2 linked regions of the Azoarcus sp. CIB genome follow. The protein of the gene in region 1 interacts with the protein of each later gene in a pairwise test. Links are inferred from orthologs where the notes say so. Each region holds a gene or a part of one and is shown on either strand. Other genes may lie near its edges. The genes, in order: AzCIB_RS14365 and rlmB.

The links.
Region 2: the proteins of AzCIB_RS14365 (region 1) and rlmB interact in binary tests that used the Escherichia coli proteins (3 or more experiments, as listed by UniProt). The link is inferred for Azoarcus sp. CIB from one-to-one orthologs.

The regions. Positions count from the first base shown.
Region 1 is NZ_CP011072.1:3,241,641-3,257,165, forward strand. The notes cover bases 5,138-8,122. They hold AzCIB_RS14365 (bifunctional ADP-dependent NAD(P)H-hydrate dehydratase/NAD(P)H-hydrate epimerase), read left to right. Parts: upstream 5,138-5,869; coding sequence 5,870-7,375; downstream 7,376-8,122. Other genes in these bases: AzCIB_RS14360 (SpoVR family protein), read left to right, coding at 5,138-5,648; AzCIB_RS14370 (cyclic di-GMP phosphodiesterase), read left to right, coding at 7,485-8,122. Outside these bases: tig (trigger factor), read right to left, coding at 1-591; AzCIB_RS14350 (PrkA family serine protein kinase), read left to right, coding at 862-2,784; AzCIB_RS14355 (YeaH/YhbH family protein), read left to right, coding at 2,845-4,113; more of AzCIB_RS14360, read left to right, coding at 4,110-5,137; more of AzCIB_RS14370, read left to right, coding at 8,123-8,732; AzCIB_RS14375 (DMT family transporter), read right to left, coding at 8,765-9,661; nadC (carboxylating nicotinate-nucleotide diphosphorylase), read left to right, coding at 9,763-10,611; thrC (threonine synthase), read right to left, coding at 10,651-12,096; AzCIB_RS14390 (homoserine dehydrogenase), read right to left, coding at 12,233-13,543; AzCIB_RS14395 (pyridoxal phosphate-dependent aminotransferase), read right to left, coding at 13,589-14,887; AzCIB_RS14400 (Mth938-like domain-containing protein), read left to right, coding at 15,053-15,430. UniProt on the Escherichia coli protein: Bifunctional enzyme that catalyzes the epimerization of the S- and R-forms of NAD(P)HX and the dehydration of the S-form of NAD(P)HX at the expense of ADP, which is converted to AMP.
Region 2 is NZ_CP011072.1:819,044-834,400, forward strand. Bases 798-3,614 are described here. They hold rlmB (23S rRNA (guanosine(2251)-2'-O)-methyltransferase RlmB), read left to right. Parts: upstream 798-1,753; coding sequence 1,754-2,476; downstream 2,477-3,614. Other genes in these bases: rnr (ribonuclease R), read left to right, coding at 798-1,677; AzCIB_RS03650 (ANTAR domain-containing response regulator), read left to right, coding at 2,595-3,170. Also shown: more of rnr, read left to right, coding at 1-797; AzCIB_RS03655 (CmpA/NrtA family ABC transporter substrate-binding protein), read left to right, coding at 3,640-4,824; ntrB (nitrate ABC transporter permease), read left to right, coding at 4,841-5,779; AzCIB_RS03665 (ABC transporter ATP-binding protein), read left to right, coding at 5,797-6,588; AzCIB_RS03670 (hypothetical protein), read left to right, coding at 6,737-8,110; cobA (uroporphyrinogen-III C-methyltransferase), read left to right, coding at 8,647-9,417; nitrite reductase large subunit NirB, read left to right, coding at 9,429-11,885; nitrite reductase small subunit NirD, read left to right, coding at 11,903-12,235; AzCIB_RS03690 (nitrate/nitrite transporter), read left to right, coding at 12,361-13,575; AzCIB_RS03695 (bifunctional protein-serine/threonine kinase/phosphatase), read left to right, coding at 13,624-15,357. UniProt on the Escherichia coli protein: Specifically methylates the ribose of guanosine 2251 in 23S rRNA.

The sequences.
Region 1 (15,525 bases):
GAAGTCCTTGAGCATCGACCCGGCGCCGATCACAAAGGGAAAGTCCTGCGCCTGGCCGCCGTCGAACAGCTCGCCGTCCTTGCGGCCGGCGAAATCGATCACGACACGATCGCCATCGGCGGCGGCGCGCTCGGCGGTCTCGAAGCGGGTGCGCTGCTTGCGCAGCACTTCGATGGTCTTATCGACCTCGGCATCGCCGACGACCAGCACCGGACGCTCGACCTTGCTTTGCGAAAGATCACCCAATTCCACCTGCGGGTAGACTTCGAACACGGCGCTGAACGACAGCGTGCCCTCGGCTGCGGCTTCCTTCGGTTCGATACGGGGATAGCCGGCGACGCGCAGGTTCTGTTCGCGCACGGAATCACCGAACGCCTTTTCAACCGCAGCGCCGATCGCTTCGGAGCGCGCCTGCGACTCGTAGGTCTGGGCGACGATCTTGAGCGGCACCTTGCCAGGCCGGAAACCCGGCATCTTCACGGTACGCGCCATGCGCTTCAGGCGGGCATCGACTTCTTTGTCGATCTCGGCCATGGACACGGACATGTCGATGCGGCGCTCCAGCGCGCCCATTTCCTGGTTGGTCTGCATTAAATAACGATCCCTGACAAGTCAAAATTTACTCACGAGGCACCCGCCGGGTTTCGGGGACGCCAGCCCGACCATGGCGGACGAACGGAGCACGTAAAAAGTAGGTTTTCGATTCTAGCACAGCAGACGCCCCTTCCTTCCAGAGTCCTTCCGGCCGCAAAATGGGCCTTGAGAACTTGCGCATGGAATGACAAAACCACGGAACTTGGGTCGGCACACGCCCTCTGACGGGTGTCGGTGAACGGCTCGCCCCAGACAGGAGGAATCCAGATGACGATCTTCAATGCCTATCAGGCCCGCTTCGAGGCGGCTCGCGAAGAGGAGATGTCCATCCAGGAGTACCTGGAGTTGTGCCGGTCGGATCGTTCGGCGTACGCAACGGCTGCTGAGCGGATGCTGATGGCAATCGGCGAGCCGGGGCTGGTCGATACCCGCGTAGACCAGCGCCTGTCGCGCATCTTCTCGAACAAGATGCTCAAGATCTACCCGGCCTTCCGCGATTTCTACGGCATGGAAGAGGTGATCGAGCACATCGTTTCCTACTTCCGCCATGCGGCGCAGGGACTGGAGGAGAAGAAGCAGATCCTCTACCTGCTTGGACCGGTCGGCGGGGGCAAGTCGTCCCTCGCTGAGAAACTGAAGTCACTGATCGAAAACGTCCCGTTCTACGCGATCAAGGGGTCGCCGGTGCACGAGTCGCCACTGGGCCTGTTCGACGTGAATGAGGACGGCCGCCTGCTCGAGGACGATTTCGGCATCCCGCGCCGCTACCTCAACACGATCATGAGCCCGTGGGCGGTCAAGCGCCTGCATGAGTTCAACGGTGACATCACGCGCTTCCGCGTGGTGAAGTTGCGCCCGTCGGTACTGAAGCAGACCGCCGTCGCCAAGACCGAGCCGGGCGACGAGAACAACCAGGACATTTCGTCGCTGGTCGGCAAGATCGATATCCGCAAGCTCGAGCAGTACTCCCAGGACGACCCGGACGCGTACAGCTACTCGGGCGGTTTGTGCCTGGCGAACCGCGGCCTGCTCGAATTCGTCGAGATGTTCAAGGCGCCGATCAAGGTCCTGCACCCCTTGCTGACTGCGACGCAGGAAGGCAACTACAAGGGCACCGAGGGCTTCGGCGCGATCCCGTTCGACGGCATCGTGATGGCGCACTCGAACGAGTCGGAGTGGGTCGCATTCAAGAACAACCGCAACAACGAGGCCTTCCTCGACCGGATCTACACGGTGAAGGTGCCGTATTGCCTGCGCGTGTCCGACGAGGTGCATATCTACGAGAAGCTGCTCGTCGAGAGCTCGCTCGCGGACGCCCCGTGCGCACCGGATACGCTGCGCATGATGGGGCAGTTCGCCGTGCTGTCGCGCCTGAAGGAGCCCGAGAACTCGAGCATCTACTCGAAGATGCGCATCTATGATGGCGAGAACCTCAAGGACACCGATCCGAAGGCGAAGAGCTTCCAGGAGTATCGCGATTACGCCGGCGTCGACGAGGGCATGACCGGCCTGTCGACGCGTTTCGCGTTCAAGGCGCTGTCCAAGGTGTTCAACTTCGACCACCGCGAGGTGGCGGCGAACCCGGTGCACCTGATGTATGTGCTCGAACAGCAGATCGAGCAGGAACAGTACACGCCGGAGGTCGAGGCGCGCTACATGGGCTACATCAAGGAGTTCCTGGCGCCGCGTTACGCCGAATTCATCGGCAAGGAGATCCAGACGGCCTACCTGGAAAGCTACTCGGAGTACGGCCAGAACATCTTCGACCGCTACGTGACCTACGCCGACTTCTGGATCCAGGACCAGGAGTTCCGCGATCCGAACACGGGCGAGATCCTCGACCGCTCGGCCCTGAACGACGAGCTGGAGAAGATCGAGAAGCCCGCCGGCATCAGCAACCCGAAGGACTTCCGCAATGAGGTGGTGAACTTCGTGCTGCGCGCAAGGGCGAAACACGACGGCAAGAATCCGAGCTGGACGAGCTACGAGAAGCTGCGCGGCGTGATCGAGAAGAAGATGTTCTCGAACACCGAGGAGCTTCTGCCGGTGATCAGCTTCAACGCGAAGGCGAGCGCCGACGACCAGAAGAAGCACCAGGACTTCGTCGATCGCATGATCGACAAGGGCTATACCGAGAAGCAGGTGCGGCTGCTGTGCGAATGGTATCTGCGGGTCCGCAAGTCGTCGTGACCGACGCGCCGTCCGGACAAAGCGTCCGGACGGCGCTCCGCATCCCTGCCGGAGACACACATGACCCGCATCATCGATCGGCGGTTCGACAGCAAGAAGAAGAGCGCGGTCAATCGCCAGCGCTTCATGCGCCGCTTCAAGCAGCAGATTCGCCGCGCGGTGAACGACGCGATCCAGGATCGCTCCATTCGCGACCTCGACAACGGCGAGCAGATCACGATCCCGTCCAAGGATCTGAGCGAGCCGCAATTCCAGCACGGCCGCGGGGGCATCTGGGAACAGGTTTTCTCGGGCAACGATCAGTTCGCCAGCGGCGATCTGATCAACCGCCCCCCTTCCGGCGGGGGCGGAGGACGAGGCCAGGGCAAGGCGAGCAACGAGGGTGAAGGCGAAGACGACTTCGTGTTCCACCTGTCGCGCGAGGAATTTCTCGACATTTTCTTCGACGACCTTGCCCTGCCCAACCTGGTCCGCACCCAGCTCGCGCGCATCTCGGACTACAAGACCCAGCGAGCCGGCTTCAAGTCGGACGGCTCGCCGGCGAACATCAACATCGTGCGCTCGATGCGCGGCGCCCTGGGGCGCCGGCTCGCGCTCGGCTCGCCGTTTTCCGCGCGGTTGCGCGAACTGCAGAAGGAGCTGGACCGGGTCATCGAGGAGTCGGGCGAGGACTGTGAGGAAGCGCTGAAGCTCAAGGACGAGATCGGACGTCTGCGCGCGAAGATCGAGGCGATCCCCTTCATTGACAGCTTCGACCTGCGCTACAACAACCGCATCCGTGTGCCGAAACCGACGACGCAGGCGGTGATGTTCTGCGTGATGGACGTCTCGGGCTCGATGGACGAGGAGAAGAAGGCCACGGCGAAGCGTTTCTTCATGCTGCTTTACCTGTTCCTCACGCGCACCTACGAGCACATCGACGTCGTCTTCATCCGCCACCACACGGTGGCGAAGGAAGTGGACGAGGAAGAATTCTTCCATTCACGCGAATCCGGCGGCACGGTGGTGTCGAGCGCATTGAAGCTGATGCACGAGGTGATCGCCGAACGCTACGCGCACGGCACCTGGAACATCTACGGCGCCCAAGCCTCGGACGGCGACAACTGGGACAACGATTCGCCGATCTGCCGCGAGCTGCTGGGCTCGCAGATCCTGCCGTGGTGCCAGTACTTCGCTTACATCGAGATCACCCCCGGCGAACCGCAGAACCTGTGGCGGGAGTACGAGAAGCTGTCGGGCGAGCACAAGAACTTCGCCTTGCAGCGCATCGAGGAACCGGCCGACATCTATCCGGTGTTTCGCGAACTCTTCAAGAAGAATTTCGTATGAAGCGCGCCACCTCAAAGAAGGTCAAGCAGCTGCCGGCGACGTCCGAGTGGACTTTCGAGGCCATCGACGCCTACCACACCGAGATCGCGCGCGTGGCGGCGAACTTCAGCCTGGACACCTATCCGGCGCAGATCGAGCTGATCACCTCTGAACAAATGATGGACGCATATGCGTCGGTCGGCATGCCAGTGAACTACCACCACTGGTCCTTCGGCAAGCACTTCCTCTCGACGGAGAAGAGCTACCGGCGCGGCCAGATGGGCCTGGCCTACGAGATCGTCATCAATTCGAATCCCTGCATCGCCTACCTCATGGAGGAGAACACGCTGACGATGCAGGCGCTGGTGATCGCGCATGCGGCCTACGGACACAACAGCTTCTTCAAGGGCAACTATCTCTTCCGCACCTGGACGAACGCGGATGCCATCGTCGACTACCTGATCTTCGCGCGAAACTACATTGCGCATTGCGAGGAGCGCTACGGCGAGGAGGAGGTAGAGCTGCTGCTCGACTCCTGCCATGCGCTGATGAACCTGGGCGTGGACCGCTACAAGCGTCCGCCCAAGCTGTCGCTTGCGAAGGAGAAGCTGCGCCAGGCGGAGCGCACGGAGTACCTGCAGAGCCAGGTCAATGAGCTGTGGCGGACGCTGCCGGTCCACGACGCCAGGCCGGGCAAGGTCGCGGCCCTGCGCTTTCCGCCCGAGCCCGAGGAGAACCTGCTGTACTTCGTCGAAAAACATGCACCGCTGCTGGAGCCCTGGCAGCGCGAAGTCGTGCGTATCGTGCGCAAGGTCGCGCAGTATTTCTTCCCACAGCGCCAGACGCAGGTCATGAACGAGGGCTGGGCGTGCTTCTGGCACTACACCCTGATCAACAAGCTGTACGACGAGGGCCTGCTTGCGGACAGCTTCATGCTCGAATTCCTGCAGTCGCACACCAACGTGGTGTACCAGCCCTCCTATAACGATCGCTGGTACAGCGGGATCAACCCGTACGCGCTGGGTTTCGCGATGTGGCAGGACATCAAGCGCATCTGCGAGGATCCGACCGAGGAAGACCGGGCGTGGTTTCCCGATATCGCGGGCAGCGACTGGCGCGAGACCTTCGACTTCGCGATGAAGAACTTCAAGGACGAAAGTTTCGTCGCGCAATACCTGTCGCCGAAGATCATGCGCGACTTCCGCATGTTCGCGATCCTCGACGACGAACACGCGGCGAAGCTCAAGGTCTCGGCGATCCACGACGAGACGGGCTATCGGCGCGTGCGCGAGATCCTGTCCGACCAGTACAACCTCGGCAGTCGCGAGCCGAACATCCAGGTCTGGAACGTGGATCTGCGCGGCGACCGCTCGCTGACGCTGCGTCACCAGCAGTACCGCCAGCGGCCGCTGGGCGGCAGCATCGACGAGGTAATGAAGCACATGGCGCGGTTGTGGGGCTTCACGGTGCGGCTCGAGACCCAGCACGAGGACGGGAGCGTCGAGCTGGTGCAGGAGACGCGCCTCGAAAAGCGCCGCGGGCAGGCCGAGAACTAGGCGGCTGCCCCTAAGCCCCCGCGCGCGCAACCAACCGCTGAACGCCGGCACGTCGGATGGACACGCCGGCGTTCCTGTTTCGGGGCATCGGAAGACGCGCACCGCGCAGTCATGCGGGTGCCTCGCATGACACACTTTTGTCCGGCACCATCGATCGCACATTGACGTCATAAATCGGACAGGGGCTAGAATCGGGCATTTCCCTTCCCGCCGGAGGCTCCATGTTCCTGCCGCCCAAACCGATCTACCCGGTAGACGGCATCCGTACGATCGAAGCATTGGTCGCCCCACATGCGCAGCCCAGCCTGATGGAGCGTGCTGGCCGCGTCGCCGCGGAGGAAGCCGTGCGCCTCACGCAGGATCGCGCGGGACATGTCCTGATCGCCTGCGGCCCTGGAAACAACGGCGGGGACGGCTTCGTGATGGCGCGCCGCCTGCTACAGGCCGGACGCAACGTTACGGTCGCCTTTGCAGACGACGCGACGAAGCTGCCGCGTGACGCCGCGGCCGCCTTTGCGGCATGGCGAGCGGCAGGCGGCGAGACCGTCTCGGACTTTCCGGCGGCGCCGGCAAACGGGTGGGCGCTGGTGGTCGACGCCTTGTTCGGCATCGGATTGCGCCGCCCTGTAACCGGGCGACATGCGCAGTGGATCGAGGCGCTCAACGCACAACACGCGCCACGACTGGCGATCGACATCCCGAGCGGACTCGACGCCGATACCGGGCGGGTGCTGGGTACGGTCTTCCATGCGACCACGACGCTGACTTTCCTGGCACTCAAGCCCGGGCTTCTCACGCTCGACGGACCGGACATCGCCGGCGTCGTCAACGTGCACCGACTCGACATCGACCCGCCGAATTACCTGCTGCCCAAGGGCCTGCAGATCCAGCCGGGCATCCTCAAGCCCTTCCTCAAGCAGCGCCTGCAGAACACCCACAAGGGGTGCTACGGTGACGTCGGCATCATAGGCGGAGCGAGAGGCATGACCGGGGCGGCCCTGCTTGCGGGACGCGCGGCGTTGAAACTGGGCTGCGGGCGGGTACTCACCGGCCTGGTCGACGTCGCGGCGCCGGCGGTCGACTTCACGCAGCCCGAGTTGATGTTGCAGCGCCCGGACGACGTCATCGAACACGCGACCGTCCTCGCGCTGGGCCCGGGGCTGGGCGACGGCGAGGCCGCCACCGGGCTGCTCGAACGGGCGATCCGGCGGCCGCGCCCCATCGTGCTCGACGCCGACGCCCTGAACATCGTCGCCGCCTCGGAAAACCTGCGATCGCTCGTCGCCGCGCGCGAGGCGCCTACGGTGATGACGCCGCACCCCGGCGAAGCAGGACGCTTGCTGCGCTCGAACACGGCCGGCGTCCAGAGCGATCGCGTCGCAAGCGCCCTGGAACTTGCGCGCACCTTCAATGCGGTGGTGGTCCTCAAAGGCAGCGGGAGCGTGATCGCGACACCGGACGGCCGCTGGCTGATCAACAGCACGGGCCATCCCGGCATGGCAAGCGCGGGCATGGGCGACGTGCTCACCGGACTGATCGCGAGCCTGATCGGACAAGGGTGGCCGGCCGAATCCGGCCTCATCGCGGCGGTGCATCTGCACGGCGCGGCGGCCGACCGGCTCGCGCGCGAAGGCATCGGTCCGGTGGGTCTGACGGCGAGCGAAGTCGCAGAGGCTTCGCGCGGCATCTTCAACGCCTGGACGATCCAGGCAACCAAGGGGCACTGAATGCCGCAGACGGCGCGGGCGGTGATTTTCCACGAAAGACGCAGGTTCTTCGCCCATCATCGTCCGGCGGGACTGTTAGAATCGACGGGTCCGATTTTGTAACAGACCAATGCCGCAGATCAGCGTCGACCGCCTCAGGCCGGGCGTATTCATTTCACTGGCCTCGCTAGGCTGGATGGACCATCCTTTTCTGCTGAACCGCTTCTGCCTCTCGAACGAGAAGCAGATCCAGGCGCTGCGCGAAATGGGCATCACCGAGGTCGAATGGGACCCGGCGCGCAGCACGGCGGAACCTCTCCCGCTGCGCACAGCGGATGCTCAGGCGCCGGAGCCGGACTTCGGCACGGCAGCCCTCGCGGGCATGCAGGACGAGAAACGGGTGCGCATCGAACGGGTGCGCGAGCAGCGTGAAGGCCTCGCACGGCGCGAGCGTCTGTTCGAGCAGCAGGCAATTGCCGCGGGCGATGTGTTCCGGTCGCTGGTGAGCCGACCGCAAGACGCGCAGCGGCAGGCCAATGCGCTGGTCGGCAGCTTGGTGGAGAACCTGCTCGGCAACGACAGCATGGTGATCCATCTGGTGAATCAGAAGAGCCGCGAAGGTGGCCTGGCGTTCCACGCGCTCAACGTCATGGCGCTATCGCTGATGTTGGGCAAGGCGCTGGGACTCTCCGAGGAGGAGATGCGCCACCTCGGCCTGGGCGCCCTGCTCCACGACATTGGCAAGCAGGAGATTCCGCCGCGCATCCTGCGCAACACGAAACGCACGGGTCCGGAGGAGGATTTCTACCGCGCCCACGTGGGCTATGGGATCAAGGCGCTCAGCGGCATGCGCGACTTGCCCGTGCCGGTGCGCAACGTCATCGCCTGCCACCACGAATTTTTTGACGGCAACGGCTTTCCCAACCGGCTGGCGGGTGAAAAGATCCCCCGCCTCGCCCGCATCGCAGCCATCGCGAACCGCTACGACAACCTGTGCAACCCCTTCGACCTGCGCGAGGCCAAGGCGCCGGCCGAGGCGCTGCGCCAGATCTTCCGCACCGAGAGCAAGCACTACGACGAGCAGTTCGTGCAGCTGTTCATCAGGACGCTGGGGGTCTATCCGCCGGGCACCTTCGTAGCGCTGTCGAACGGCGGTGTCGGCATGGTCGTCGAGACCAATCCGGCGAACCTCCTCCATCCGCTCGTGATGCTGCACGACCCGGACATTCCGCGTTCCGAAGCCATGCTCGTGGACCTGCGCGACGCTGACCTGAAGGTGGAAGCGGCGCTGAGCCCGGCGACCCTGCCGATCGAGACCGTCGAATACCTCGCGCCGCGCGGGCGGCTCGACTACTTTGTGGACGGGAGCAAGAACTGAGCGTCGTCCGCGGCTGACGGCGCGAAGTGCGTTCAGCCCCTGCCCTGCACGACGCCCGGGCGGCCGGGCAGGCGGATCGCTCCGGTCGCGAGCCCCGTCCCCGCGAGGATCACCGCGCATCCCGCAAGCATGTTCAAGGTGATCGCCTCGTCGAGCAGCATTGCCCCCCACAGCATGCCGAAGACCGGAATCAGGAAGGTGACGGCGATCGCACGCGCAGGGCCGATACGTGCGATAAGGCGGAAGTACATGACATAGGCAACGCCGGTGCAAGCGAACGCGAGCAGAAGAACGGCGATCCAGGCCTCTTGCGCCGGCATCGCTTGCGGCCAAAACCAGACGGCGAAGGGAGCGAGCACCAGCGCGGCGTAGAGCTGGCTGCCGGTCGCAATCGCCATGGGATCCACGCCCGACAGGTAGCGTTTGGTGAAATTCGCCGCGATGCCGTAGTTCAGCGTCGCCGCAAGGCAGGCGGCCACCGCCCAGCCCGATCCCCCGGCACGGAACGAAGCCTTGCCCCACACCAGGATCAGGACGCCCAGCACGCCAACGAGCAGGCCGACGGTCGCAGGGCCGGACAACCGGTCCTTGAGCCAGACCCACGCGACCACAGCGGCAAACAGCGGCGACGTGGCATTCACGATGGATGCGAAACCCGCCGTGACGGACAGCGCGGCCCAGGCGTACAGTACGAAGGGCAAGGCGGAGTTGGTCACGCCGACGAAGAGCAGCGGTCCGGCCTTGCGCCACAGCGGGGCGAGTTCTCCGCGCCATGCGAGCACGGGCAGCAGCAACAGGGCTGCGAGACCGACCCGAAGCTCGATCAGCGCCGCGGGGCCGAACTGAGGCGCCGCAACCCGCATGAAGAGAAACGATCCGCCCCACAGGGCGGCAAGGATCAGCAGTTCGGATGCGTCACGCGGTTTCATTTCCGCTCCCGAAAACGTCGGCCCGCCGTCGAGGCACGATTGCCCCGGCCTGCGGCGGAACCGCTAGAATTTCTGTTTCATCATACCGAGCCGTGCCCGCCATGAACCTGTCACAACAACTGCGCATCGAAATTCAGCGCAATGTCGCCGCATCGCTCGCCGAAGACGTCGGCACCGGCGACCTGACGGCGCGCCTGATCGCCGCCGGAACCGACGCCCGCGGCCGGGTGATCACGCGCGAAGAGGCCGTCGTGTGCGGCACTGCCTGGTTCGATGCCGCCTTCGCGGCGCTGAGCTCCGCCGCCACGATCATCTGGCACGTGCGCGACGGCGACCGCGTCGAGGCAGGCCAGGTGCTGTGCGACGTCGTCGCCAACGCACGGGTGCTGCTCACGGCCGAACGCACCGCACTCAACTTCCTGCAACTGCTGTCCGGCACCGCCACTGTCACGCGCGGCTTCGTCGACGCGGTCGCGGGCACCGGCGCGAAGATCGTCGACACGCGCAAGACGCTGCCCGGATTGCGCCTGGCGCAGAAGTACGCGGTCGCCGTGGGCGGCGGGACCAACCACCGCGTCGGCCTCTACGACGGCATCCTGATCAAGGAAAACCACATCATCGCGGCGGGAAGCGTCGCCCGCGTGATGGAGGAAGCGAAGAAGATCGCTCCCTCCAACGTGTTCATCGAAATCGAGGTCGAAAACCTCGATCAGCTCGAGGAAGCGCTGGCCGCCGGCGCGAAGATGATCCTCCTCGACAACATGGACCTCGCGACGATGCGCGAGGCGGTGCGCATCACCGCCGGCCGCGCCGAACTCGAAGCCTCGGGCGGCGTGAACCTGGAGAAGGTGCGCGCCATCGCCGAAACCGGGGTCGACCGAATCTCCATCGGCAGCCTCACCAAGGACGTCCGCGCCCTCGACCTGTCGCTGCGCCACATCGAGGAGTAAGCGGCCCCGGCGCGGGGCCGGGAACCGGTTCCGCGCGCTTCAGGCCTCGAGGTGCTCGACGATGAAACGCTTGACCGCGTCGACGTCGGGCGCCATCACCTCGACCCGCTGCGGCAGCGCCTCGATGCCTTCGAGTTCCGCGGGGCGTTCGGGCTCGCGGCCGAGGGCCTCGCGGATCGTGTCGGCGAACTTGACCGGCAGCGCGGTCTCGAGCACCAGCAGGGGCACGCCGGCAGGCACGGAGTCGGCACAGTCCCAGGCCACCTTGACCCCGTCCGCGGTGTGCGTATCGACCACTGTTCCGTATGTCTCGAACACCTGCTTGATGGTCGCGAGCCGGTCGGCATGGGTGCTGCGGCCGGAGACGAAGGCGTAATTCCTGGAATCGGCAAACTCGCCGCTGGCAGCAAGATCGAACGTCCCGCCGGCGTCGACGGACTTCCACAGCTCGGCGACGCGCTGCGGGTTGCGGCCGACGAGGTCGAAGACGAAGCGCTCGAAGTTCGACGCCTTGGAGATGTCCATCGACGGACTCGACGTGACCTGGGTTTCCGCGGCCTTGCGCGGACGGTACACGCCGGTATGGAAGAACTCGTCGAGAACGTCGTTCTCGTTCGTCGCCAGGATCAGGCGCGAGACCGGCAGGCCCATCTGGCGTGCGATGTGGCCGGCGCAGATGTTGCCGAAATTGCCCGACGGCACGCAGAAGGCGACCTGCTCGTCGTTCGACTTCGTCGCGGCGAAATAGCCCTTGAAGTAATACACGATCTGGGCCGCGACACGCGCCCAGTTGATCGAATTGACCGCGCCGATCTTGTACTTCGCCTTGAATGCGGCGTCGTTCGAGACGGCCTTCACGATGTCCTGGGCGTCGTCGAACATGCCGGTGACGGCGATGTTGTAGATGTTGGCGTCCTGCAGCGAATACATCTGCGCGCGCTGGAAGGGGCTCATCTTGCCGTGCGGGGACAGCATGAACACGGTCACGCCGTGCTTGCCGCGCATCGCATATTCGGCGGCCGAGCCGGTGTCGCCGGAGGTCGCGCCGAGGATGTTGATCGTCTCGCCGCGCTTGTCGAGCACGTACTCGAACAGGTTGCCGAGGAGCTGCATCGCCATGTCCTTGAACGCCAGCGTCGGGCCGTTCGACAGCTCGAGCAGGCCGAAACGGCCCGCTTCCAGCCAGCGCACGGGCGTGATGTCGGCCGCGTTGTCGCCGGGGCGGACGAAACGATAGACGTCGGCGGTATAGGTCTTGTCGCAGATCGCCTTGAGGTCGGCCGCGGGGATGTCGGTGATGTACTTCGACAGGATCGCGAAGGCGAGATCCGCGTAGGACATCCCGCGCCATGCGTCGAGTTCGGCACGCGTCACCTGCGGGTAGGTCTCGGGCAGGTACAGGCCACCATCGGGCGCGAGACCGCCAAGCAGGATGTCGCAAAACTCGGGACGGGCGGCGTGGCCGCGGGTGGACAGGTACTTCACGGGCAGATCCTTAAATGGGTGTGTTCGTCAGAGGACGAAAGGCACGGCGACGCGGAAGTTTCCGCATGCGGCCGTGCCTGCCGTCGCGCCCGCGCCCGCGCCCCGGAAGATCGACGCGCGGGTCCGCACGGGGCGATTACTGCAGGTTTTCCATGCGCAGGCGCGTGATCCTGCCCTGCACGACGGGAAGCGCCTCGATCTTTGCGATTGCGGCGTTGGCGTTCTTCTCGACCGTTTCATGCGTCAGCATGATGATGTCGGTCTGGAACGAGCCCTCGGGGGCTTCCTTCTGGATCATCGCCTCGATCGAGATGCCGCTGTCGGCAAGGATGCGGGTGATGTCGGCGAGCACGCCCGGCTTGTCCTCGACGCGCATGCGCAGGTAGTAGGAAGTGATGACTTCCTCGATCGGCAGCACCTTCAGGTCGCGCACCTGGTCCGGCTGGAACGCGAGGTGCGGCACGCGGTGCTCTGGGTCGGCGGTGTGCAGGCGGGTGACGTCGACGAGGTCGGCGATCACGGCGCTGGCCGTCGGCTCGGCGCCGGCGCCCTTGCCGTAGTACAGGGTCGCACCCACCGCATCGCCGTGCACGACGACGGCGTTCATCGCACCCTCGACGTTGGCGATCAGGCGCTTGGCGGGGATCAGGGTCGGATGCACGCGCAGTTCGATGCCTTCCGGGCGCATGCGCGAGATGCCCAGCAGCTTGATGCGGTAGCCGAGTTGTTCAGCATAGGTGATATCGACGCTGTCGAGCGCGGTGATGCCCTCGACGTGGGCGGCGGAGAACTGCATGGGCACGCCGAACGCGATCGCGCTCATGATCGTGGCCTTGTGCGCCGCGTCGATGCCCTCGATGTCGAAGGTCGGGTCGGCTTCGGCGTAACCGAGCGCCTGCGCTTCCTTGAGGACGTCGGCGAACGGCAGGCCCTTGTCGCGCATCTCCGACAGGATGAAGTTGGTCGTGCCGTTGATGATGCCGGCGAGCCACTGGATGCGGTTGGCCGAGAGGCCTTCGCGCAGGGCCTTGATGATGGGGATGCCGCCGGCGACCGCCGCCTCGAAGGCGACCATCACGCCCTTCTTCTGCGCGGCGGCGAAAATCTCGTTGCCGTGCACGGCAAGCAGCGCCTTGTTCGCGGTGACGACGTGCTTGCCGTTCTCGATCGCCTTGAGCACCAGCTCCTTCGCGATGCCGTAGCCGCCGATCAGCTCGACGACGATGTCGATCTCGGGATCGGTAACGACGGAAAAGGCGTCGTCGGTGAGGCGCGGGCCGGGGCCGGCGACTTTGCGCGCGAGTTCGAGGTTTTTGTCGGCCACTGCAGTAATGCGGATCGGGCGACCGGCGCGACGGGTAATTTCCTCCTCGTTGCGTTTCAGAACGGTGAAGGTACCGCCACCGACGGTACCGATGCCCAGCAGGCCAACATTGATCGCTTTCATAAGAACTCGTTGAGTTTTGTCTTCAGATGGGTGAAACGGAGTGCTTCAGGTGCCGTGACGCTTGCGATAGCTTTCGAGGAAGCGTGCGACGCGTCCGATCGCGTCGCGCAGGTCGTCTTCGTGCGGCAGGAACACAAGACGGAAGTGATCCGGGTGCGGCCAGTTGAAACCGGTGCCCTGCACCAGCAGCACGCGCTCCTGCTCGAGCAGCTCGGCGATGAAGGCCTGGTCGTCCTCGATGGGATACATCCTGGGATCGAGCTTCGGGAACATGTACAACGTCGCCTTCGGCTTGACGCAGCTGACGCCTGGGATGGCAGAGATCAGCTCGTAGGCGAGGTCGCGCTGGCGGCGCATGCGCCCGCCCTCGGCGACGAGATCGTCGATGCTCTGGTAGCCGCCCAGCGCCGTCTGGATCGCGAACTGCCCCGGCACGTTCGCACACAGGCGCATCGAGGCGAGCATGTTGAGCCCCTCGATGTAGTCCTGGGCGTGGCGCTTGTCGCCGCACACGACCATCCACCCGGCGCGGTAGCCGCAGGATCGGTAGTTCTTCGACAGGCCGTTGAAGATGATGGTCAGCACGTCCTCGGACAGTGCGGCCATCGACGTGTGGGTGACGCCGTCGTACAGAACCTTGTCGTAGACCTCGTCGGCGTACAGGATCAGGCCGAATTCGCGCGCCAGATCGATGATGCCGCGCAGGATCTCGTCCGGATACAGCGCGCCGGTCGGATTGTTCGGGTTGATGACGACGATGGCGCGTGTGTTCGGCGTGATGCGGGCGCGCATGTCGTCGAGGTCGGGCAGCCAGCCGTTGGCCTCGTCGCACAGGTAATGAACCGGACGGCCGCCGGACAGGCTCACGGCCGCGGTCCACAGCGGGTAGTCCGGCGCGGGGACGAGCACCTCGTCGCCGACGTTGAGCAGCGCGTTCATCGCCATCACGATCAGCTCGGACACGCCGTTGCCGATGTAAATGTCCTCGATCGTCACACCCTTGATCTGCTTCTGTTGGGTGTAGTGCATCACCGCCTTGCGCGCCGCGAAGATGCCTTTGGAATCCGAGTAGCCCGCCGAGTTCGGCAGGTTGCGGATCATGTCCATCTGGATTTCTTCAGGGGCGTCGAAGCCGAACGCGGCGAGGTTGCCGATGTTCAGCTTGATGATCTTGTGCCCCTCGTCTTCCATTTGCTTGGCGCGCGTGAGGACCGGACCGCGGATGTCGTAGCAGACGTTGGCGAGCTTGGCAGACTTGCGGACCTGCGGGAGCCGCGGGGCTTCGGGCTGCCCCTTCGTTTGTTCGGGCGGGACAGCAACCCGCAGTTTCGGCTCGACGCTCATCGCACTCCGTCCTTTCTTTCGCATGTTCCACTCCGCGCCGGACTCCCGGCGCGCCGTCGGCCCCGTGCCGCACGGGCATGCAGCTGCCGGTGGGCCGGAAAACCAAAAGAATGTATCTTATCCAAGCCTGTATCCCCCGGCAATTTTGCCGACCGAGCGAATCCCATGAAACTGAACCTCCAACAGAAAGCCGACCTCAACGTCGTAACCGGCTACGGCACAGACCACCTGATGATCAACAAGGCGCGGCACGACGGCAGCACGCTGGTCACTGCCGACCGCATCGTCGCCAATTGGGCGCCGGGCGGCCTCGCGGGCCTGAGCGCCGACGATTTCGCCGTGGTATGCGAGCTGAGGCCCGAAGTGGTTCTCATCGGCACCGGGAGCCGCCAGCGCTTCCCTACGCCGCAGGTGCTGCGCCCGCTGATCGAGGCACGCATCGGCTTCGAGATCATGGACTTGCCGGCGGCCTGCCGCACCTACAACATTCTCGTCGCCGAGGGGCGCTCCGTCGTGGCCGCCCTGCTCTTCGACTCGGACTGAGGACAGGGGCGCTCCCGGAATACCACCGGCAGCGCCATCCGGATCACGCAGCCGTTGTCATTCCCCCGGCTCCTCCGCTACGCTGATTGCGACAA
Region 2 (15,357 bases), 2.4 Mb from region 1 along the record:
TGCGACATGAGCGTCGGGCCGACGGGGGACATCAAAGCGTATCGCTTCTACCCGGCGGTGATGTTCTCGCACGCGCGTCTGACTTACACGCAGGTGGCTGCGGCGCTATACGACAAGGATGCGGCGGCGCGCGACGCGGTGGGCGAATTGCTGCCGCATCTCGAGAACCTCGACAAGCTCTTCCGCGTGCTGCTGAAGGCGCGCGCGAAGCGCGGCGCGATCGACTTCGAGACGACCGAGACGCGCATGATCTTCGACGCCGAGGGCAAGATCGAGCGCATCGTCGCGGAGGTGCGCAACGATGCGCATCGCCTGATTGAGGAATGCATGCTCGCAGCCAACGTGTGTGCGTCGGAGTTCCTGCAGGAACGCGAGCATCCCGCGCTGTACCGCGTTCATGAAGGTCCGACGCCGGGCAAGCTCGAGAAGCTGCGCGGCTTCCTGGCCGAGTTTGGCCTCGGCGTGAGCGGCGGGGACGAGCCCAAGGCGGGCGACTACGCGAAGTTGCTGGAGACGGTGAAGGACCGCCCGGACGCGCAGCTGCTGCAGACGGTGATGCTGCGTTCGCTGCGTCAGGCCGTGTATAGCCCGGACAATGTGGGCCACTTCGGCCTCGCGTACGAGGCGTATACCCACTTCACGTCGCCGATCCGGCGTTACCCAGACCTGTTGGTGCATCGCTCGATCAAGGCCGCGCTCGAGAGCCGTACCTACGAGGCCGGCGACTGGGACGAGATCGGCCTGCACTGCTCGGCGACCGAGCGGCGCGCGGACGAGGCGACGCGCGATGTGGTTGCGTGGCTGAAGTGTTACTACATGCAGGACAAGGTCGGCGCCGAATTCACCGGCAGCGTGTCGGCGGTGGTACCCTTCGGCCTCTTCGTCGCCCTCGACGACATTTTCATCGAGGGGCTGGTCCATATTTCGGAGCTCGGCAGCGACTACTTCCACTTCGACGAGACGCGCCATGAGCTCGCCGGTGAGCGCACGGGTGCGCGTTTCCGCTTGTCGGACCGCGTGCGGGTGCAGGTCGTGCGGGTCGATCTGGAAACGACCAAGATCGACTTCCGCCTGATCGAAGGCGCGCCGCGCGCGACCGAACGGGCCGGGAAAACGGCGAAGGACAAGGCCACTGCAGCGAAGGCTGTACCGAAGGCAGCGGTCGCGACCGCGGCTCCGGTCGCGGCAGCGCCGAAGGCCAAAGGCGGCCGGAAGACGACGGCCGCGCCCGCTGTGGCGCCCGAAGTGTCCGTCGTGCCGGTGAAGAAGTCACGGACGACGCGCAAGACCGCCGTCGTAGCGGCCCCCGAAGTAGCGCCCGCAGCGCCGGGCAAGGGCGCCGGGAGGGCCAGGGCGAAGTCTGAGGTAGCCGAGACGAAGCCGACGAAGGTCGCCGGTGCGACGAAGAAGGTCGCCCAGGTCGCCGAGCCGGCGGCACCGGTCAAGGTCACCGGCGCGAAAAAGGCAACCGGGGAAACGACGGCCCGCAAACTTGCCAAGACCGCCAAGGTGACGAAGACGAGCACGGCTCCGAAGGCGGACAAGGCTCCAAATGCGGAGAAGGCTCCGAAGGCGGAGAAGGCTCCGAAGGCGGAGAAGGCTCCGAAGGCGGAGAAGGCAGCCGAGCCGAAAACTGAAACTGCAGCATCTACGAGGAAGGTGAAACGCCGTGGCTAACAAACCCACAAACCGTTCCCGCCCGCAGCAGGCGGAGCATGCCGAGGCGCCCGCAGCAGGGCGCGCGGAGTCGCGCCTGATCTATGGCTTCCATTCCGTGTTGGGCAAGCTGCGCCGCGACCCGGAGGCGGTGTTCGAGCTGTATCTGTCGTCCGCCCGCACCGACGCGCGCTCGAAGGACGTGCAGCGGCTGGCCGAGGCGCAGAAGGTGCGCATCATCCAGGCCGAGGCGGACCGGCTCGACGGCATGGTCGGCACGCGCCGGCATCAGGGCGTGATCGCGCGCGTCGATGCGCGCAGCCGCGACATCAAGCTCGCCGACGTGCTCGACGTGCTGGAAGAGAATGCACTGATCCTGGTGCTCGACGGCGTGCAGGATCCGCACAACCTCGGCGCCTGCCTGCGTGTGGCGGATGCGGCCGGGGCGCACGCGGTGGTGGCGCCGAAGGATCGTGCCGTGGGGCTCAACGCGACCGCGGTGAAGGTCGCGAGCGGCGCGGCCGATTCGGTGCCCTACATTACGGTGACCAACCTCGCGCGCGCGCTGCGCGAGATGCAGGAGGCCGGCGTGTGGGTCGTCGGCGCGACGGGCGAGGCGGAGAAGTCGCTGTACGAGATCGACCAGAAGGGGCCGGTCGCGTGGGTGATGGGCGCCGAAGGCGAGGGGCTGCGCCGACTGACGCGCGAGACCTGCGACGAACTGGCGAAGATCCCGATGCTCGGTACCGTCGAGAGCATCAACGTGTCGGTCGCGAGCGGAATCTGCCTGTTCGAGGCGCGGCGCCAGCGCGGCGGCTGAACGCGGCCTTTCGGGGACGCGCCGCAGGGCGTTCCCCACGGACCGTTTCGTGCCGTCCGCTAATCTAGACCATTCTTGTTCCGGTTCGCGGCGGCGCGAATCTTGCATAGATTTCACCATGCTGCGCGTACTCGTCATCGATGAATCCCGTGCCCGGGCGGCCGAAATCTGTGCCGGGCTGGCGCTCGCCGGTCACCAGGTGGCCGCCGTGCTGGCTTCATCTTCGGATTTGAGCGCGCAGATCGAGTCGATCCGGCCGGACGTGATCCTGATCGAGACCGATTCGCCGTCGCGCGATACGCTGGAGAACCTCGCGGTGATGAACGCGGCAATGCCGCGCCCGGTGATCATCTTCGCGCAGGAAGGCGACGAGGAGACGATTCGCGCCGCGGTGAAGGCGGGCGTGTCGACCTACGTGGTCGACGGGCTGGATCCCGGGCGCCTGAAGCCCGTGATCGACGTCGCCGTGGCCAGTTTCGCGGAGCATCAGGCCTTGCGCAGCGAGCTTGCCGCGGCGACGAAGAAGCTTTCCGAGCGCAAGCTGATCGACCGTGCCAAGGGCCTGCTGATGAAATCGCGCGGGATGGACGAGGCCGAGGCCTACGCCGCCCTGCGCAAGCTCGCGATGGAACGCGCGAAACCGATGGCGGCCGTCGCGCAGGATCTCATCGACATGGCGAAGTACCTGCTGTAGCAGGGCTTGTGCACAGTCCCGGCGGCCTGTCCGTCGCCCCTCGCCCGAACGGGCGAAATTCCCCGAATCAAGCCGAAGTCCGCTCGCGATTGGTGCAATAGCCCTTGGTTGTGCACTGCAATAGTGCGGCCGCCATGCGTTCCCGCCGCATGTTCCATCATGCCTCGTTGCTACCGAAACCCTTGCCGATAAGGGTGTCTGGCGTCGTTTGCGGTGCCTGGCATGGCATCTGCTAAACGAGTCCTGAGTCGAATCAACGGCGGTTCGACAGCGGATTGACCGGTTCCAAAGCAGGGACTGGTGCAAGCTACGGACAACGGCGTCCATCCCCGCGGTACTTGTTGCGCGGGCGGTGAGCGCCGTTTTTGTTTTTCTGGCCTGCAGGGAGATGAAGATGAGTGCATTCGACGACAATGGCATCACGCGGCGCGACTTCATGCGGCGGACGATGGCGCTTTCGGGAGCGGCGATGATGGGTTCTGCAGGGCTGGGGGCGAGCAGCAGCGTGTGGGCGGCCGGGTCGGATGCGCCGGAGAAGAAAGAGATCCGCGTCGGCTTCATTCCGCTGACCGACTGCTCGTCGGTGGTGATGGCCGCGGTGCAGAAGTTCGACGAGAAGTACGGCATCAAGATCATCCCAACCAAGGAAGCGAGCTGGGCGTCGGTGCGCGACAAGCTCGTATCCGGCGAGCTCGACGCTGCGCACGTGCTGTACGGCCTCGTGTATGGCGTGCATCTGGGCATCGGCGGGCCGAAGAAGGACATGGCGGTGCTGATGAACCTGAACCACAACGGCCAGGCGATCACGCTCGCGAACAAGCTGAAGGAGCAGGGCGTCACGGACGGCGCGGGGCTGAAGAAGCTGATCACCGCGAAGCCGGGCGAGTACACCTTCGCGCAGACCTTCCCGACCGGCACGCACGCGATGTGGCTGTACTACTGGCTGGCCGCGCATGACATCAATCCGCTGAAGGACGTGAAGGTCATCACCGTGCCGCCGCCGCAGATGGTCGCGAACATGCGCGTGGGCAACATGGACGGTTTCTGCGTCGGCGAGCCGTGGAACAACCGCGCGATCATGGACAAGATCGGCTTCACCGCGGTGACGACGCAGGACATCTGGACCGATCATCCGGAGAAGGTGCTCGGCACGACAGCCGACTGGGTCGCCAAGCATCCGAACGCGGCGCGCGCGCTGACGGCGGCGATCCTCGAGGCCGGGCGCTGGATCGACGCCTCGCTGCCGAACCGCCGTACGACCGCCGAGACGGTGGCGCAGAAGTCCTATATCAACACGGACATGGACGTGATCCTCGAGCGCATGCTCGGCCGCTATTCCAACGGCCTTGGAAAGAGCTGGGACGACCCGAACTACATGAAGTTCTACAACGACGGCGCGGTGAACTTCCCCTACCTCACCGACGGCATGTGGTTCCTGACGCAGCATCGGCGCTGGGGACTGCTCGATCGCGACGTCGATTACCTCGCCGTGGCGAAGCAGATCAACCGCATCGATATCTACAAGCAGGCGGCGACGGCGGCGAACGTGCCGCTGCCCAAGAGCGACATGCGCAGCCACAAGCTGATCGACGGCGTGGTGTGGGATGGCAAGGATCCGAAGAAGTACGCGGGTTCGTTCAAGGTCAGGGCCTGAGCGGGAGGAGGCGGCGATGACGCTGGCAGTGGTGGCGGACCGGAACGACGCCGGGACCGCGGAAGTCAGGGGGTTGCGCGCGGTGCTCGCGGCGCGCGGCAAGGACGGGACGGTGAAGGTGGTGGCGGCCGAGGCGCCCGCGGCAGTGCCGGGAGGGGGCGCAGGTGCGCGCCTGGGCGGCTGGCTGCGCGCGCTGGCGGCGGCAGTGCTGCCGCCACTGGCCGGGCTCGCGTTGCTGATCGGCTTGTGGCATCTGGCGACGATGAACGGCGGCGGCATCCCGACGCCGGGCAAGACCTGGGACGCCGCGGTGGTGATCTTTGCCGATCCGTTCTACCGCGTCGGGCCCAACGACCAGGGCATCGGCTGGAACGTGCTGGCCTCGCTGCAGCGCGTGGCAATCGGCTTCGGCATCGCGGCGCTGGTGGGCATCCCGGCGGGCTTCCTGTTGGGGCGCTTCGCGGTGCTGTCGCAGATGATGAACCCGATCATCAGCCTGCTGCGGCCGGTGAGCCCGCTCGCGTGGCTGCCGATCGGCCTGCTGGTGTTCCAGCGCGCCGACCCGGCGGCGACCTGGACGATCTTCATCTGCTCGATCTGGCCGATGATCCTCAACACCGCACAGGGCGTGACGCGCGTGCCGCAGGACTACCTCAACGTCGCGCGGGTGCTGAATCTCTCCGAATGGAAGGTGTTCACGAAGATCCTGTTCCCGGCGGTGCTGCCCTACATGCTGACGGGCATCCGCCTGTCGATCGGCACGGCGTGGCTGGTGATCGTCGCGGCCGAGATGCTGACGGGCGGCGTGGGCATCGGCTTCTGGGTGTGGGATGAGTGGAACAACCTCAAGGTCGAGCACATCATCATCGCGATCTTCGTGATCGGCATCGTCGGCCTGATCCTCGAGCAGGCGCTGATGCTGGTGGCGCGACGCTTCAACTACGAAAACCGCTGAGCGGCGGAGGAGACATCATGAAGAAGATCGTACAGATCGAGAACGTCGGCCAGGTCTTCAACACGAAGAGCGGCCCCTTCACGGCGTTGCGCGACATCACGCTGGACATTCACGAGGGCGAGAGCGTCGCGCTGATCGGGCACTCGGGCTGCGGCAAGTCGACGCTGCTGAACCTGATCGCGGGGCTGACGCGGCCGACCTCGGGCGTGATGCTGTGCGACGGGCGCGAGATCGCGGGCCCCGGCCCCGAGCGCGCGGTGGTGTTCCAGAACCATTCGCTGCTGCCGTGGCTCACGTGCTACGACAACGTGTATCTCGCGGTCGATCGCGTGTTCGGCGCGAAGGAGGGCAAGGCGAAGTTGAAGCAGCGCACGCAGGAGGCGCTGGCGCTGGTCGGGCTGTCGCACGCCGAGACGAAGTTCCCGCACGAGATCTCGGGTGGCATGAAGCAGCGCGTCGGCATCGCCCGCGCGCTGTCGATGGAGCCGCGCATCCTGCTGATGGACGAGCCTTTCGGCGCACTCGATGCGCTCACGCGCGCGATGCTGCAGGATGAGCTGGTGAAGATCCTCGCGGCGACACGGGCGACGATGGTGATGGTGACCCACGATGTCGACGAGGCAGTGCTGTTATCCGACCGCGTGGTGATGCTGACCAACGGGCCTGCAGCGACGATCGGCGAGATCCTCGACGTGAAGCTCGAGCGTCCGCGCGATCGCCTGGCGCTCGCGGAGTTGCCGGAGTTCGCGCACTGCCGTGCGGCGGTGCTGGATTTCCTCTACAAGAAGCAGCTGAAGCGCGCGGCATGAGCGGAGCGGCGGCGGGAGGGGCTGTGCGACCTCCCCCCGTCGCGCGCGTTCGTCGAAGCGATTGTGCGGCCCGTGTCACGACGTACGGGTGACGCGGCAATGATGCGCGGTTATCATCTCCCAAGCCCGGAACCGGAGAAAAACTGCGATGGCAATGCACTTCTACTACAACGGACATACCTACGAGATCGAGACGGCCCCGCTGAGCTGGGACGATGCCTCGGCGAACGCCCTGGGGCTCGCATGGAGTGACGAAGGCCGGTTGGAGGGGGCCGGTCTCGGCGGCCCGTTGATCGTTCCGTCCTATCTTTCGCTGATCGGTTCCGCTGCCGAAAACGCCGCGATCCTCAAGAACCTGAAGCCGTCGGTTCCCAAGGGGGCGACGGTGGCCACGGACGGTGGAAACGCGAGCTATCTCTGGCTCGGCGCGTCGGACGTGCAAAGCGAAGGCAACTGGCAGTGGCTGGACGGCACGCTGCTTGGGTCGGGTTACCAGAACTGGGGTTCCGGTAGCCTCGGCGGCGAGCCGGACAACTTTGGCGGGGTGCAGAACTTCCTCGCCATCGCTACCGGCAAGTGGCCCGCGCCGGCGGGCGGCCTCGGCGCGCCGGGGCAGTGGAATGACCTGGATGGCGCGAACCTGCTGTGGTCGGTCGTCGAGTGGGATGGTCTGATCGGCACGGTTGGCAACGACAAGCTGACCGGCACCGCAGGCGACGACGTCATCGACGGCAATGCCGGCAACGACACGGTCAAGGCGGGCGACGGCGATGACATCATCTACATGGGTACGGGTAATGACAACGTCCAGACAGGCAATGGCACCAATGCGGTGTTCGCCGAAATCGGCCTGGTGGATGATAACGACGGCAACGATCGCGTTACCGGCGGCAGCGGCGACGACTTCATCGCGCCGGGTACGGGCAACGACAACGTGCGCGCCGGCGACGGCAACAATGTCGTGATCGGAGGCGAAGGCGACGACATCATCACCACCGGGGCCGGGAACGACACGATCGATCCGGATGGTTACTACGCCGAGGACGGTGATGGTGCTGCGGGCAACGACACGATCAAGACCGGCGCCGGCGATGACCTCATCTTCCTCGGTGAGGGCGCGGACAAGGTGTGGGGTGGTGCGGGCAGCGACACCTTCGTGTTCGACACGCTGTTCACCGCGCCCAGCACCACGGTGTTCAAGCAGGACGGCACGCAGGTCACCAAGGCGACGGTGCATCGCATCAACGATTTCGACGCGACCGTGGACAAGCTGGGCTTCGATGCCAACGAGTTCCAGTCCCTTGCGGGATTTACCGCGACGAACTTCGTCAAGGGCAGCGGGCTGACCGCCGCGAGCTCGAACGAGACGGGTGTGGACGATTTCCTGATCTACGACACCGCCTCGGGCAAGCTCTATTACGACGAAGACGGCAATCACGCGGGATCTGCGCCGGTCCTGCTCGGGATCGTGACCGGCCACATGGCCGATCTGGATGCCTCCGATATCGAAATTTTCCTGTAAGTCCTGGTGACGGCGCCCCCGCACGGGGGCGCCGTGTGTCAACCGCTCGCGCGCCGCGAGGGGCTGCGGCGCCCTGCCGCCGGCCGGGTCAATCCGGATCCTTCTTTCTCCATTCTTGCTGCCGAGTGAGCGCGGGGCTCCTGCTCAGGGCCGCGCCACCCGCTTCATCGCGGCAACTGCGGGCCGACCTGGCCCGGTCTCCGATGATTTCGGCCCCGCGCACGCCCCTCCGGTGTCGCTATGTTGTGGTGCAACATCCCGCGAGATGCACCGGAATGGTGCCTGGGTCTTCATGCTTGATGCTCGGTCGGAGATTGTCGGTGTGTGTGTTATTGATTTAAAAATAATGACTTACGAAAATGCGTGGGGACTGGCACCCATTTTGCGTTAGGTGAACCGCAAGCCGGGGCAACGAGGCTCCGGCGAAGTGCTTGGTGCAGAGCATGCGGACAACGGCGTCCGTCGTTTCTTCGGAATTTCGATCCCGGGGGCGACGCGATGCCGTTTTTTTTCGCCTTACGGAGTGGAGATCGATCATGGCCAAGGTGTTACTCGTTGGTGCCGGCCCCGGCGCGGCAGACCTGCTGACGCTGCGTGCCGCGCGCGCCATCGCTGAGGCCGATGTGCTGCTGGCCGATGCACTGGTGACGGACGAAGTGCTCGCGCTGGCGAAGCCGACGGCGCGCGTGCTGCGGGTCGGCAAGCGCGCCGGGATGAAGTCGGCCGCGCAGGAGTTCATTCACCGTGCGATGGCGCGCTATGCGCGGCGTGGCCTGACCGTGGCGCGGGTGAAGGGCGGCGACCCCTTCGTGTTCGGGCGCGGCGGCGAGGAAATGGATTACCTGCGTGCGCTCGGCATCGAGGTCGAGGTGATCCACGGCCTGACGGCGGGCGTCGCGGTGACCGGTGCCGCCGGCATCCCGGTGACGCATCGCGCGCACTGCTTCGGCGTGACGATGGTGACCGGCCACACCGAGGACGGCACGGAGCCGGACTGGTCCGCACTGGCGAAAAGCGGCACGACGCTGGTGATCTACATGGGCCTCGGCGCCTTGCCGCGCATCGCCGAAAGCCTCGCTGCGGGCGGCCTGTCGCGCGCGACGCCAGCCGCGGTGATCGCCCACGGCACGCTGCCGACGCAGCAGCAGGTGGTCGGCACGCTCGCCGACATCGCCGAGCGCGCCCGTGCCGCGGCACTGCCGGCGCCGGCGCTGATCGTGATCGGCGACCTTGCGGCCTATGCCGAGAATCGCTTCGCCCGGTCCTCTTCCGAATCCTCCCCCGAATTCATCTTCCGCGCTGCCTGAAGGAGCCCGCCATGAAAAAACAGAAACTCGTGATGATCGGTAACGGCATGGCCGGCTGTCGCACGCTCGAAGAGCTGCTGAAGCTCGCCCCGGACCTGTACGAGATCACCGTGTTCGGCGCCGAGCCGCACGGCAACTACAACCGTATCCTGCTGTCGCCGGTGCTCGCCGGCGAGATGACGCTGCCGGAGATCATGCTCAACGATCTCGACTGGTATCGCGACAACGACATCACGTTGCATGCCGGCAAGATGGTGACGAAGATCGACCGCATCAAGCGCAAGATCATCGCGTCCGACGGCACCGAGGCCGACTACGACCGCCTGCTGATCGCGACCGGCTCGACGCCCTTCATCCCGCCGATTCCCGGGGCGGACCTGTCGGGCGTGCTGGCCTACCGCGACATCGGCGACACCGAGGCGATGATAGCGGCCTCGACGCAGTACAAGCACGCGGTGGTGATCGGCGCCGGCCTGCTGGGCCTGGAGGCGGCGAACGGCCTGATGCTGCGCGGCATGAGCGTGACGGTGGTGCATCTGGCCGACTGGATCATGGAGCGCCAGCTCGACAAGCCGGCCGCCGACATGCTGCAGGCTTCGCTCGAGGCCAAGGGCATGAACTTCCTGCTGTCGAAGCAGACCGAGGCGCTGATCCGCGGTGAGGGTGGGCGTGTATCCGCGGTGCGCTTCAAGGACGGCATGGAGATCCCGGCGGACCTCGTGGTCGTCGCGGCCGGCATCCGCCCGAACTTCGCGCTGGCCGAGTCGGCCGGCATCTACTGCGGCACCGGCCGTGCGCGCGGCATCGCGGTGTCCGACACGCTGCAGACCGTCACCGACCCGCGCGTGTATGCGGTCGGCGAGTGCGTCGCGCACCGCGGCATCGCCTACGGCCTGGTCGCGCCGCTGTTCGAACAGGGCAAGGTGTGCGCGAACCACCTCGCGAACTTCGGCATCGGCCGCTACGAAGGCTCGGTGACCTCGACCAAGCTGAAGGTGACCGGCATCGACGTGTTCTCGGCGGGCGACTTCAGCGGCGGCGCGGACACCGAGGAGATCGTCCTGCACGACAAGCAGGGCGGCGTTTACAAGCGCATCGTGATCAAGAACAACCGCATCGTCGGTTCGGTGCTGTACGGCGACACCGCCGACGGCACCTGGTACTTCCAGCTGATGAAGGATCAGCAGGACATCCACGGGATCCGTGACCACCTGATGTTCGGCCAGAACCACCTGGGCGATGCGGGCCACAAGGGCGAGAACAAGGCCGCCTCGATGGCCGACACCGCCGAGGTGTGCGGCTGCAACGGCGTGTGCAAGGGCACCATCGTCAAGGCCATCAAGGAGAAGGGGCTCTTCACCGTCGATGAGGTGAAGAAGCACACCAAGGCGGCGTCCTCCTGCGGTTCCTGCACGGGCCTCGTGGAGCAGATCCTCGCCTCGACGGTCGGCGGTGCCTACCAGGCGGTGAGTGCCCACGACAAGGCGGTGTGCGGCTGCACCGAGCTGTCGCACGGTGACGTGCGCCGCGCAATCCGCGAGCACAAGCTGCTGAACATCCCCGACACGATGGAAACCTTGTCGTGGAAGACGCCCAACGGTTGCTCGACCTGCCGCCCGGCGCTGAACTACTACCTGATCTCGACCTGGCCGCACGAGGCGAAGGACGATCCGCAGAGCCGCTTCATCAACGAGCGCGCGCACGCCAACATCCAGAAGGACGGCACCTATTCGGTGGTGCCGCAGATGCTGGGCGGGGTGACCACTCCGGCGGAGTTGAAGCGCATCGCCGAGGTCGCCGAGAAGTACAACGTGCCGACGGTGAAGGTGACCGGCGGCCAGCGCATCGACCTCCTGGGCATCAAGAAGGAAGACCTGCCCAGCGTATGGAAGGACCTCGGCATGCCTTCGGGCCACGCCTACGGCAAGAGCATCCGCACGGTGAAGACCTGCGTCGGCGCCGAGCACTGCCGCTTCGGCACGCAGCGTTCGATGTCGATGGGCATCGACCTGGAACGGATGCTGTTCGGCATGTGGAGCCCGCACAAGGTGAAGCTCGCGGTGTCCGGCTGCCCGCGCAACTGCGCCGAGGCCGGCATCAAGGACGTCGGTGTGATCGGGGTCGATTCGGGCTGGGAGCTGTATGTCGCAGGCAACGGCGGCATCAAGACCGAGGTCGCGCAGTTCCTGTGCAAGGTCCAGACGCGCGAGGAGGTGATGGAGTACTCCGGCGCCTTCCTGCAGCTCTACCGCGAGGAAGGCTACTACCTCGAGCGCACCGTGCATTACGTCGAGCGCGTCGGTCTGGAGTACGTGAAGAAGCACGTGCTCGACGACGCCGACAAGCGCAAGGCGCTGTTCGAGCGGCTGCTCTTCGCCTTGCAGGACGCGAAGGATCCGTGGGCCGAGCGCTACGCCGCCGACGCTGTGCCTGCCGTGCGCCGCGAATTCGAGATGCTGGAGATCTGAACGTGGAGATTGAATTCATGAGCACCATCGAGTCGAGCCTGGAAGCGGGCTGGAAACTGATCTGCGCGGTCGAGGACATCCCGGTCCTGGGTTCGCGCGTCGTGAAGTCGGCGAGCGGCGACATCGCGATCTTCCGCAACGCCGAAGACGAGGTCTTCGCGGTGCACGACAAGTGCCCGCATAAGCAGGGACCGCTGTCGCAGGGCATCGTGCATGGGCGCCAGGTGACCTGCCCGCTGCACGGCTGGAAGATCCAGCTCGAGTCCGGCGAGGCGGTCGCCCCGGACGTCGGCTGCACCAAGTCCTTCGCAGTGAAAGTCGAGGGCGGCCGAGTGCTGCTGAAGGTTTGATGAAACGTAGGGCGGATGAGCCGAAGGCGTTATCCGCCGCATGGAGGAGCCTGAAGCTGCCATTCGGCGGAAGGCGCTTCGCTTTTCCGCCCTACGGTCGCCGCATTCGCATTCTGGAGTTGTAAATGGACAAGCAATCCTTCCTCAAGGCCGGACACCCCCCGACGCTGCTGGCCTCCTTCCTGTACTTCGACCTCGCCTTCATGGTGTGGGTCATCCTCGGGCCGCTGGGCGTGCAGATCGCCACGGACCTGGGGCTCGACCACGCGCAGAAGGGCCTGATGGTGGCGGTGCCGGTGCTCGCCGGCGCGATCCTGCGCATCTTCATGGGCGTGCTGGTCGACCACCTGAAGCCCAAGATGGCTGGTGCCATCGGCCAGGTCATCGTGATCTGCGCGCTCTTCGTTGCGTGGCAGTTCGGCATCCACAGCTACGAGCAGACGCTGCTCCTGGGCGTGTTCCTCGGCTTCGCCGGGGCCGCCTTCGCGGTCGCTCTGCCGCTGGCGTCGCGCTGGTATCCGCCGGAGCACCAAGGCACCGCGCTGGGCATCGCCGGCGCCGGCAACTCGGGCACCGCGCTTGCCGCGCTGTTCGCACCGGGGCTGGCGGCGGCCTTCGGCTGGACCAACGTGTTCGGCCTCGCACTGATCCCGCTCGCGCTGGTGTTCGTGTTCTACCTGGTCGTCGCCAAGGATGCGCCCGAGTGCCCGCCGGCCAAGCCGCTCGCCGAGTACTTCAAGGTGCTGAAGGACAAGGACGCGTGGTGGTTCATGTTCTTCTACTCGGTGACCTTCGGCGGCTTCGTCGGGCTGGCGTCCTCGCTGACGATCTACTTCAATACCCAGTATGGGCTCGACGCGAAGATGGCCGGTTACTTCACCGCGGCCTGCGTGTTCGCCGGCTCGCTGGTACGCCCGATCGGCGGTCGCGTCGCCGACCGCGTCGGCGGCATCAAGAGCCTGTCGGTGATGTATGTGTTCGCGGCAATCTTCCTCGCGATCGTCGGTATCGGACTGCCGGAGGCGTGGATGGCGCTGGCCGTGTTCGTGCTGGCGATGCTCGCGCTGGGCATGGGCAACGGCGCGGTGTTCCAGCTCGTGCCGCAGCGCTTCCGCAAGGAGATCGGCGTGATGACGGGCCTCGTGGGCATGGCGGGTGGCGTCGGCGGCTTCTACCTCGCGTCCTCGCTCGGCTACGCGAAGCAGGTCACCGGCAGCTATCAGCTGGGCTTCATGATCTTTGCCGGGTTGGCACTCGCTGCGCTGGTCGGGCTCACGTCGGTGAAGACCCGCTGGCGCACGACCTGGGGCGCGGCGCACCTGACTTCGGCGCGCATCTGAGGCGCGCATCTGAGGCGTAAATTCGAGGCCCGAACGGAGAGCCCCAGCATGAACAAGGCCACTACCCTGGATGTTCCGTCCGCGACGCCGCTGCCGGCGCCCGCGGGCGCGCGCCGGCCGGGCAAGGCCGTGCCGCTCTCCGTCCGCCTCGGTCACGCCACCCAACAAGGCCTGCGTCCGCGCAACGAGGACTTCGTCGGCGCAGCGACGCCCGAGGGCGCGGAACTCGAAGCCAAGGGCCTGATGCTCGCCGTCGCCGACGGGGTCGGCGGCCACGCCAACGGGCGCGAGGCGGCCGAATACACCGTGCGCGGGCTGCTCGCGGACTACTACGCGACGCCCGACACCTGGAGCGTCGAGAAATCGATCGATACCGTGGTCGGCGCGATCAACCGCTGGCTGCTCGCGCAGTCGGCCAAGTCGCGCGATTACGCGGGCATGGCGACGACGCTCACCGCGGTGGTGCTGCGCGGGCGGCGCTACTACGTCGCGCATGTCGGCGACTCACGCGCCTACCTGTGGCACGACGGCGTGTTGCGCCGCCTGACCGAAGACCACACCTGGGAACACCCCGAACTCGACAACGTGCTGCGTCGCGCCGTGGGGCTCGATGCGCAGCTGCTGGTGGATTTCGACGACGGCGAGCTGGCGGTCGGCGACCGCTTCCTGCTCGTGAGCGACGGCGTGTGGAACACGCTGGGCGACGATGGCATGGGCGAGCTGCTGGCGCGCGGGGACGACCCGCAGGGGGCCGCCGACGCGCTCGTGCTGGAAGCGCTGCGTCGTGGCGCGACCGACAACTGCACGGCGCTGGTGGCCCACGTCGACGCGGTGCCCGCCGACAACCTGCGCGACCGCCTCGCGAGCGGGCGCCGCCTGCCGCTGCCGCCGCGGCTGAAGGTCGGCGAGACGCTCGACGGCCTGCGTGTCGAGGAGCTGTTGCACGAGTCGCGTGTGACCTTGCTGTACCGCGTCACGCGCGTGGCGGACGGTGCCGCGCTGGTGCTCAAGACGCTGCGCCTGGAGGAGGGCGACGAGGAGGCGATGGCGGCGCTGGTGCGCGAGGAGTGGCTCGCGCGCCGGGTGCCGGGCCACGGTTTTCCGCGCGTGTGCGAGCATCCGCAGCGCGATCATCTGTATTACCTGATGAGCTGGCACGAGGGCGAGACGCTGAAGGCGAGCCTCGCGCGCGGCCACCGCTACGCGGCGCACGAACTGGTCGCGATCGGCAGCGCGTTGCTGCGTGCGGTCGCGGCGCTGCACCGGCTGGGCATCGTGCATCGCGACATCAAGCCCGACAACGTGCACGTCGATCGCAAGGGCGAGCTGCGCCTGCTCGACCTCGGTGTCGCCGCCTCTGACGGCGAGGATCTGCGCGAGATCAACAACCCCGGCACGCCGTCCTACATGGCGCCGGAACTCTTCGCCGGACAGCAGGCGAACGAATCCTCGGATCTCTACGCCTGCGGCGTCACGCTGTACGAGTTGCTGACGCACAAATACCCCTATGGCGAGGTCGAACCCTTCCAGCGGCCGCGTTTCGGCGAGACCGTACATCCGACGCGCTACCGGCCCGATACGCCGGAATGGCTCGAAACCGTCTTGCTGAAGGCGTGTGCGCGTGAGCCGAAGGAGCGGTTCGAGACCGCCGAGGAATTCCTGCTGGCGTTGGAGCGCGGTGCGCATCGCCCGCTCGCGACCCATCGGCGCGCGCCGCTGGCCGAACGCAACCCGGCCTTCGCGCTGAAGCTGCTCGCGGGTGCGTCGTTGCTGCTGAACCTG